DNA from 3 places in the Photobacterium sp. GB-1 genome. Region 1 is predicted to be linked to each of the others. Evidence: predicted binding sites of a transcription regulator. Region 1 holds the regulator's gene; each other region holds the start of a gene.
The links. The regulator PurR, encoded in region 1, represses purine synthesis genes. The targets are predictions, from matches to a motif close to TNANGNAAACGTTTNCNTNA.

Region 1 (3,294 bases):
TCAATTGGTTGGTGAAAAAATCAGCAGGAGATAAGACAGTTTAAAGCGCCACGTTATTTATTAGTGAGAAGATGGGTTATTGGTCGTATTAGCAAATAATTAGGCATGGAATATAAATAAAGATAATTATCATTTATATAAATCAAGGAGTGCAAAACGGAGGGAATTAATTTAATGGCAAAAGTTTGTTATTATGCAATTAAACCAAATAAATATTGAATTTTATAAAGGAAGATAAGGATAATACGGAAATTATTTTTGAAAGGTATACTTAGAAATAAAAGAATGGGGCTCTTTTATTCCTAAGTATTTTATATTTAAGACAACTTATATTTTTAAGATAAGGCAGATAATAGTTCATTTCGACGTTGCTCAGGAATAACTGACCAATGTTGACCGCTAATTGCGCCTTCCAATGCCCAAAGCAATTCAATACTCAATGGACTTGTTTGTGATTCTTGAAGTGCTTTATATGCGCCAAGAGAGCCCACTGCTAGAAGTTGTTCAATAGTGTTTATGCCTGCTTTTTTCAGCATTCTTTCATTTGATAATCGTAGATTAGGTAAATCTTTAATTCGGTCAGGTACGCAACTCTCCTTTTCTTGCTTGTCTTTTTCTGCTGCATCCAGTGAATACCTACCTTGAGCTACAATCTTTGTGGGTTCATCCCACCATTGATCGGGTATTGCATAGTGCTTGGTTACAACAGGGAAGCCACGTTTTTTATAAACATAGGGTTCCAAGCCAGCTTGTTTGAATTCCTTTTCAGTTTCAGCATTTGCACGTAAGTGAAGTTTATCGTTCACAACTAATGCAAACATTGTATCACCAGAAAAAATGCCAAAACCGCCAAACATCGACCGTGATTTTATTGAACCAAAATGGTCAAATAATTTTAATGAATCTTTTAATATTGGTTTATCCATGCTTCTACTCGGTGAAAAAATATGAGTGTCACCTAAACATTAAGAGCGAGGAAATAGATTAATTAATCTACACATTGATACTGTCAATATATTGTTAAGTTTGTGTCATAATATTGTCGGTTCAATAATAATCCTTCGGTAACCCCGCTACCTTGAATTATTAACATAATTTTTAGGCCGGTGGTTTTGCGTCTTAATCTTTCAATTAATTTGCCAGTTCGTGACTATATAAAGTTATATTAAATAATACTTTTAATATTAAATCTAAGCTCTCAAAAATGTGATATTGGTTCAGGTATTTGTTCTTAGCTTATTTTAATAAGCTTTATAATTATAAATACTCATGATTGTTTTTTATAAGTAAAAAAAAAGCCAACAAGGTTAACTTATCGGCTTTTCCTTAACATAGAAAGATAAATTTTATTAGTTGAGATCTTTAACCGATTTTCTCTCAACAAGTTTAGGCGTCATTTCAAAGGTTTGACGCTCATGATTCTTGTCTTTCACACGCTCTAGCAAGATTTCGATGGCCTTTTTACCTAAACGACGTTTAGGCTGGTGGATAGTTGTTAGCGGTGGCGCAAAGTAGGGCGCAAGGTCAATGTTATCGTAGCCAATGATTGAGATATCATCAGGAACACGCAGACCTGCCTGTTCAAAGGTACTGATCAGAGCCATGGCCATAATGTCGTTAAAGCAGAAGATAGCAGTAGGGCGATCTTCCATTGCGATAAACTTATGAGCAGCTTCAACGGCTGACTCACACTCAAAGTCACCGTCAAGTAGCCAATTAGCATTAACAGTGAGATCTGCTTCTTTCATCGCTTTACGGAAGCCCTTTAGGCGCTCTTGACAAGTAGACTTATCAACTTGTCCAGATAAACAGCCAATTTTCTTATGGCCATTTTCAATAAGGTGCTTAGTCGCAATATAACCGCCGTTTTCAGCGTTATCTAGAATATTATCAGTATGTGGGCTTTCTGGGCCCCAGTCCATGATAACCATAGGAAGATCATTTTTACGCTCAAGTAAATCGAGCAACATTTGATCCAGATCGCTGCACATAACCAATAGGCCATCAACACGCTTTTCAGAAAGCATACGTAAGTAATCACGTTGTTTTTCTAAGTTACCTTCGGTGTTACATAAGATCAGCGTGTAGCCTGCACCATAACAATATTCTTCAACACCATGCACAACTTCGGCAAAAAATGGGTTAGTCGATTTAGTGACTAACATGCCGATAGTACGTGTTGTATTACATTTTAAGCTTCGCGCTACTGCACTTGGGGCGTAGTTAAGTTCATCTACTGCAGCCAAAACTTTTTGTTGCGTTGCTTCTGCAACAAAGCGTGTTTTATTAATCACGTGCGACACTGTAGTAGTTGATACACCTGCCATACGTGCAACGTCTTTAATGGTTGCCATATTTATTCTTCTTATCATGGTCAGATTAGGATCTGACAAAGGTTTTTGATACCAAATTGATTAATTACGTAGTCTATGGCTTACGAGTTCACTCGCAGAGATGAAGATCCTTTAGTTATTAGCTACTTAATTATTCAATTTGATACCGAATTATAGGGTGTTGCAATTATCATGGATCATAAACAACTAAAGCCGCAGTAAAATGCGGCATTAGAAGATAGAAACTATTTTTACACTAATTACACATGTAATCGCTTGCGATCACATTTTACTGTGTGTTTTGCGTTGTGCAATCTTTCTATTCAACTTGATTGAATTAATTGATCATTAACCGTAAAAACTCGATGTTTGTCATGCTAATAGCTTCAATTTATTGTGTATATCTAGTCATTAATAGATAAAACGTTAAAAAACAGAATGATTGGCTGATAAAAGATAAGGAAAATCACCACTTGGATGAGTATGAACACTGACAGGCCAACCATATAAGGTATCTATTACTTCAGGAGTAAGAACTTGTGTTGGCGTTCCGTCGGCTTTTATTTCTCCTTCGTTAAGGAAAATCATCCGATCAGTGTATTGGGCTGCAAGGTTTAAATCGTGCAATACCACAATTACAGCGGCGCCTTGTATAGCCATATTTTGGGCAATTTGTAAGGTGTGGTGCTGGTGGGCGAGATCGAGTGCTGAGGTGGGTTCATCTAACATCAAGATACATTTATCACCGGCTTTACTGAGTTGTGTTAAAACCCGGGCAAGGTGTACACGCTGTTTTTCACCCCCCGATAAGGTGGGGTAGAGACGTTTAGCTAAATTGTTAATATCAACGTATTGCATGCTTGATGCTGTTGCATCTTTCAGTTCAGGCGAAGTGAGCTGCAATGGAATTGCGCCTAGCTCGACAACTTCTTTCGCGGTAAAGGCAAACGATAATGCGCTA
Region 2 (3,294 bases), on a different contig from region 1:
TCGGTGCAAATATGGAATTTGTAGGCGCAAGTATGGCGTGTACGATCCATGCTGAGCAATCTGCAATTAGCCATGCTTGGATCAAAGGTGAAACAGGCATTAAAGACGTAACGATTAACTACAGCCCTTGCGGTCACTGTCGTCAGTTCATGAATGAATTGAATACGGCGCAAGATTTAGTTATTCAACTTCCTGAACGTCAGCCAATGACACTGCAACAATACCTGCCTGAATCTTTCGGCCCTGCTGATCTTGGGATTAAAGATGCGCTATTAAGCGACATTAATAATGGTATTACGATTGCTGAGCAATCAGAGCTTGCTGTTGCTGCTTGTGATGCTGCAAACCGCTCTCATGCACCGTACTCTAAGAACTTCAGTGGTGTTGCATTAAAAGCCAAAGATGGTCGTGTTTTTGTGGGTATGTATGCTGAAAATGCAGCATTTAACCCAAGCCTACCACCGCTGCAAGTTGCGCTAATCAACATGAATATGTCAGGTTACAAACTATCTGAATTAGTTGAAGCGGCATTAGTAGAAAGTGCAGAAAGCCTAATCAGTCAATTAGCGCGTACTCAAGCACTACTAGAAGCACTAAATCCTGATATTCAAATGACTTATGTTGCTTACTAATCGTTAGTGCTAGCAATATCTGTTGATGTAAAACCGCCATAATAGGCGGTTTTTTATTGCCTAATGCATTCAACACAATCAGTTATATTGGCTATCTAAAAACAAAAGCGTATTATCTCGCTATGCTTTTTTGACGAAACCAATTTTTAATGTCTGATTCACATACCCCAGTTCATAACCCAGTCCAAGGTGCCGGATGGATGCTTTCTGCAGGCCTTGCCTTTGCGATTGTAAATAGCCTTGCACAATTTCTCAGTATTAAGCTCCATGTCTCTTCAACTACTTTTGCGTTAATCCAATACTTTGTTGCACTGGTGGCTATGCTGCCATGGCTGAGAACCATGGGTATTCGCCGTTCACTAAAGACAGAGCAATTCTTCCAGCACTGTTTCCGTGTCTTTCTTGCGGTGATTGGTATCCAACTCTGGCTATGGGCACTTGCCTATCCTGTTCCTATTTGGCAAGGCATTGCACTGCTTATGACTTCACCGTTATTTGCAACTATTGGCTCAGGTGTATTACTAAAAGAGAAAGTTGGCGCTGCACGTTGGTGCGCAACGCTTGCTGGCTTTATTGGTGCAATGATCATTTTAGAGCCGTGGTCTGATTCATTTAGTATTGCGACATTATTACCTGTCGGCGCTGCGGTTTTCTGGGCGGGTTATTCTTTGATGGTGAAAAAGCAATCTACTACAGAATCACCAACCACTGTTGTGATGTATTTACTTATTCTGATCACGCCATTTAACTTGTTACTGGCTCTACCTGATTTTACTATGCCAACAGGCGGCACAACATGGACATTAATCATCGCTGCTGGTCTGTTAACCGCACTGGCACAATGGGCGATTGCTAAAGCCTATGCCGTCGCTGATGCGTCATTTGTTCAACCATTCGACCACGCAAAATTACCACTAAACGTGTTAGGTGGTTGGCTTGTATTTGGTTGGGTACCACCGGGTCGATTATGGTTAGGTGCGGCGATTATTATTGCTTCTGTGGCCTTTATCACCCAATGGGAAAAGCGAAAATAGCTAGTAATAACCGTACCCCATAAAAGATTCACTAACCGCCTTCTTGGCGGTTTTTTATTATAAGCTCTAAAGCTTTTCTAATATTTACTTTTAAAGTCTATTTAAATCCCGACGCAAACGTTTGCTTAAATAAAAAAACAAGGTATTATCACGCCCAACCAACACTATCCAACATAAATAGTAAGGAATAATAATGTTAGGTACAGCTAATGGTTCAAATGCAACACGTGTTTTACTTTTAGGCTCTGGCGAGCTTGGCAAAGAAGTCGCGATTGAATGCCAACGTTTAGGTATTGAAGTGATTGCCGCAGATCGCTACCCCAACGCGCCAGCAATGCAAGTTGCACATCGTAGCCATGTGATTGATATGCTCGATGGCGAGGCGTTAAAACACATTATTGAACTAGAAAAGCCCGACTACGTTGTTCCTGAAATTGAAGCCATTGCCACTGACACGCTTGTAGAATTAGAGCAGCAAGGTGTTAACGTTGTGCCTACCGCTAATGCGACGAAACTGACAATGAACCGAGAAGGTATTCGTTGCCTAGCCGCTGAAACCTTATCGATTCCTACATCACCTTATGAATTTGCCGATCAATTTGATGATTTCTCAGCAGCGGTACATCGCGTTGGTATGCCATGTGTCGTAAAGCCAATTATGAGTTCATCAGGTAAAGGTCAAAGTGTGATTAAAACCGAGGCTGATATTGAATCTGCTTGGCAATACGCACAAGAAGGCGGTCGTGCTGGTGCGGGTCGTGTGATCATTGAAGGCTTTGTTGATTTTGATTACGAAATCACGTTATTAACTGTTCGTGCGGTGGATGGTGTGCATTTCTGTGCACCTATTGGTCATCGTCAAGAAGATGGGGATTACCGTGAGTCATGGCAGCCACAGCAAATGTCTGAAGCAGCATTAAAAGCGGCACAGGATGTAGCAGAAAAAGTAGTGAACGCACTTGGCGGTTTTGGTTTATTTGGTGTTGAGCTATTTATTAAAGGCGATACCGTGTTATTCAGTGAAGTCTCTCCTCGCCCACATGATACGGGTATGGTGACGCTTATTTCACAAGAGTTATCAGAATTTGCGCTTCACGTTCGCGCTTTCCTTGGTTTACCCATTCAACACATCACCCAATATGGCCCATCAGCTTCTGCAGTGATCCTTGCTGAAGGTGTATCATCAAACATCCGTTTCGATAACCTGTTACCTGCACTCTCTCGCCCACAAACACAGATCCGATTATTTGGTAAACCTGAAATTAATGGTCGTCGTCGTTTAGGTGTCGCGCTTACACGTCGAGAAGATATTGTTAGCGCAGTAAATGATGCCGTCAATGCCGCTGGTGATGTTGAAGTCATTTTCGATTAACCACGCTTAACTCAGCATATTACAATTTCTCTATCAGCAAAAAGGCATGGTTTCCACTAATAAGAAACCATGCCTTTATTTTTATCTGTACTTTATAACAACAAGTTATACTTCAATTAACCATACTTCTTCGGCAAATCGCGATAAACCACGTTGGCGACGAGGATGACTTTCATCGGCATCATCACGTTCAAGATGCGTCACTTTACAACCCGCAAATAATGCTTCAACGTCTGCTTTTGGCACTGAGAAAGGA
Region 3 (3,294 bases), on a different contig from region 1:
ATCATTCCCGTCTTTTACCTGCTTACTTCCCTCAATTTTTACAAGATAACTACAGATCACAAATGGAAAACCATCCATTACGACGTGAATTAATCGCAACATCATTAGCTAATTTGATGTCGAATGAAATGGGATGCAATTTTGTCACTCGGCTGCAAGAAGAAACGGGGGCAACGATAAATGAAATTTCAGCCTCTTACTCAATAGGGCGTGAGATCTTTAAGTTTGACCAGATTTTTAGTGAAATTAGAGCATTAGATAATCAAGTTTCAGCACAAACGCAATATGACATGCTTTATCGTTCAAGGCGTATGTTGCGTCGGGTCACACGATGGTTCCTACGCAATAGAGAGCACAAGTTAGGTATAGAACAACAAATAGTGTTCTATCAACCCTTTGTTGAGCAGTTACGAAATGAATTAGATAGTTACCTTGTAACTGAAGAAGTGGTAGAGCATGAAGAGCAAGCGAATGAAATGATCCGCAAAGGGGTACCTGAGCGGTTGGCCAAAAACATTTCACGCTTAACCAGTTTATATTCAGCCATGGATATAGCGCAAATTGCAAAAGAAATGGACGTTAACATATCGCATATTGCAAGAGTGTACTTTGTACTAGGAGCGCAACTATCACTTCATTGGTTCTTAAAGCAAATTCAAAACCAAGCTGTTGAGAATAATTGGCAAGCATTAGCAAGAGCTTCATTTCGTGAAGATCTAGATTGGCAACAAAGACAATTAACAACAGCGGTTATAATGACAAGTACTGCTAAGCCAGAAGAAAGTATATCACTATGGATGGAACAACATAAAAAAGCGGTTGATCGATGGGAGAGTGTACTGGCTGAATTTAAAGTCGGTAATGCGCATGAGTTTGCAAAGTTCTCTGTCGCTTTACGTGAATTAACCATTCTAAATCTCAACTCAAGGCCGATACAGTAGTCAGTGTACTTTATAGTCACCGCCTAATAAGATGGTATAAGCTACGGTGTAACATATATGGTGACAATGTAACTTTTTTACGATGTTATTATGTTACATTGTCACTATTTAAGTATTAACAATAAGGTTATAAAAATAATACGTTACTTTTTTCAGAGCAAAAAAGAAAACGATTGCTTTTATGTGTAATAATTTGTGAAACTACGAAACTATAACTTATTGTTAAACAAAGGTTTAATTTCTAAGTTACTGTTTTATTAACAATAATCAAAAAAATAACGATTGAAGTTAACAGAATAACTGTGAATAATACCATCCCGTTTATTCGGGACTTATTTTGGAGTTACAATGTTATACCGCATCGCACGTTCTGCTATTTTTCAGTTGGATGCTGAAAAAGCACACGACCTCGCTATTGAGAACTTTTCTCGCTTTACTGGCACTCCATTAGAACTTTTCTACCGACAAAATCTTCCTGCACGTCCTGTCGAAGTTATGGGGCTTACATTCAAAAACCCTGTTGGCTTAGCGGCTGGTCTTGATAAAAACGGCGAATGTATTGATGCATTTGGTGAAATGGGTTTCGGCTTTGTTGAAGTAGGGACCGTGACACCTCGTCCACAGCCTGGTAATGATAAACCTCGTCTTTTCCGTTTGATCCCAGCAGAAGGCATTATCAACCGTTTTGGTTTTAATAACCTTGGTGTTGATAATCTTGTTGAGAATGTAAAGAAAGCAAAATTTGACGGCATCATTGGTATTAATATCGGTAAAAATAAAGATACACCGATAGAAAAGGGTGTTGAAGATTACATTATTTGTATGGAAAAAGTTTATCAATATGCTGGTTATATTGCTGTAAATATTTCGTCACCGAATACACCGGGATTACGTAGCTTACAATATGGTGAAGCTTTAGATGATCTGCTTTCCCAGCTTAAAGCTAAACAAGCTGAATTAGCGAAACAACATGATAAGTATGTTCCTCTAGCACTTAAGATCGCTCCCGATCTTGATGATCATGAGATTCAACAGGTATGTGATTCTTTGATCCGTAATAATATAGATGGTGTGATTGGAACAAATACCACATTGGATCGCTCTTTGGTTCAAGGGATGGAACATTGTGATGAAGCGGGGGGCTTAAGCGGTCGTCCTTTGCAAAACAAGAGTACTGAAGTTATTCGAAAAATGTCAGAAGCATTAAATGGCGCAGTACCAATCATTGGTGTCGGTGGTATTGACTCTGCAATGGCTGCTCGCGAGAAGATGATGGTTGGTGCAAGCCTAGTACAGGTTTATTCTGGCTTTATTTATCATGGCCCACGTTTAGTTAAAGATATTGTAAACGGTCTTTAACTGTTGGCTATCGCTCTCGTACTGAAGTATTAAATTTAAATATCTTCTGACATACGAAAACCCAGCTTAGTGAATACTAGGCTGGGTTTTTAATTATGTACTTAGTCTATTTGTATCAAATATACATCTGATTTACTCGTGATAGAACCGCTATTTTCCCCTTTTATTTTATGAATACGCGAGTAGAATTAAGCTAAAATTTAAACATATGATCACAGATACAAAATAAATCACTGTCTTTCAGGAGTAAGAACGTGTTAAAGCCAGATAATTCATGGAAATGGTATTTTGACGCTGAAATGAATTCACTCATGCTTGAGTTGAATGACGATATGCTTTTCCGTGTATCGTTACCAAGTAAGCTGCTTACCCCAGAAGCCAAAATAAGTGATATTTTTAATGTTGATGATATTGAAGCCTATCAAAACTTCCAAGAGCAGATTGCTCATCTGCCAATTTCTGCAGCTAGAAAATGTGAATTAGCATTAAATGCTACAGCCGCACGACGTTTCCATAAGCCTATGATGCCAAAAAGTTGGTATTTCGCACCTCAACAAGGTGTAGAGCCATTACAGGGACAAGTTATTACTTTAATGACGGCTTCTTGTACTGCCAATTACGTTGTGATTGAAAACAGTGGGGTCGCGAGTCTCTGTATGCTTGCTGATGTTGCTACTGTTGATTTAGACGGCCTTAAAAGCATGGAGTTCTGCGAAACGATTAAAGTTATGAATGATCGAATGGCTCCCTGTTTTGTAGAAACTGAACAGCGACATTTTGCGCTTGTCGGTTAGTCGTTTCTTCATCTCATATTTTTGTCGTATATCCTTATCAGTCTCCCGGTAGATAGCAGTATTTGTTATCTTTTGTAGTAAAAGCCCATTAAATTTAGGCTAATTTGCTATCTTTCTTATGCTGTCCAGTACGGCCTCCCTTAGTATATTTGCATGCTTTTCTCTATTAGATGGTGAGAAAGATATCACCTTTTATTGAG

Region 2: purT (formate-dependent phosphoribosylglycinamide formyltransferase) is a predicted target of PurR. The motif match lies at 1,776-1,795, and genes of this name have one in related genera.
Region 3: pyrD (quinone-dependent dihydroorotate dehydrogenase) is a predicted target of PurR. The motif match lies at 1,103-1,122, and genes of this name have one in related genera.

What each region holds. Positions count from the first base shown of each region.
Region 1 is NZ_PYOB01000014.1:40,743-44,036, reverse strand. It holds gene C9J45_RS13915 (TfoX/Sxy family DNA transformation protein) at 336-926, opposite strand; cyclic di-GMP riboswitch class I at 1,061-1,151, opposite strand; gene purR (HTH-type transcriptional repressor PurR) at 1,350-2,354, opposite strand; gene C9J45_RS13905 (heme ABC transporter ATP-binding protein) at 2,760-3,294, opposite strand, start outside.
Region 2 is NZ_PYOB01000004.1:221,072-224,365, forward strand. It holds gene cdd (cytidine deaminase) at 1-632, shown strand, start outside; gene C9J45_RS06910 (DMT family transporter) at 782-1,666, shown strand; gene purT (formate-dependent phosphoribosylglycinamide formyltransferase) at 1,860-3,038, shown strand; gene C9J45_RS06920 (thiopurine S-methyltransferase) at 3,144-3,294, opposite strand, start outside.
Region 3 is NZ_PYOB01000004.1:169,606-172,899, reverse strand. It holds gene C9J45_RS06690 (NAD-glutamate dehydrogenase) at 1-941, shown strand, start outside; gene pyrD (quinone-dependent dihydroorotate dehydrogenase) at 1,290-2,300, shown strand; gene C9J45_RS06680 (cell division protein ZapC) at 2,555-3,094, shown strand.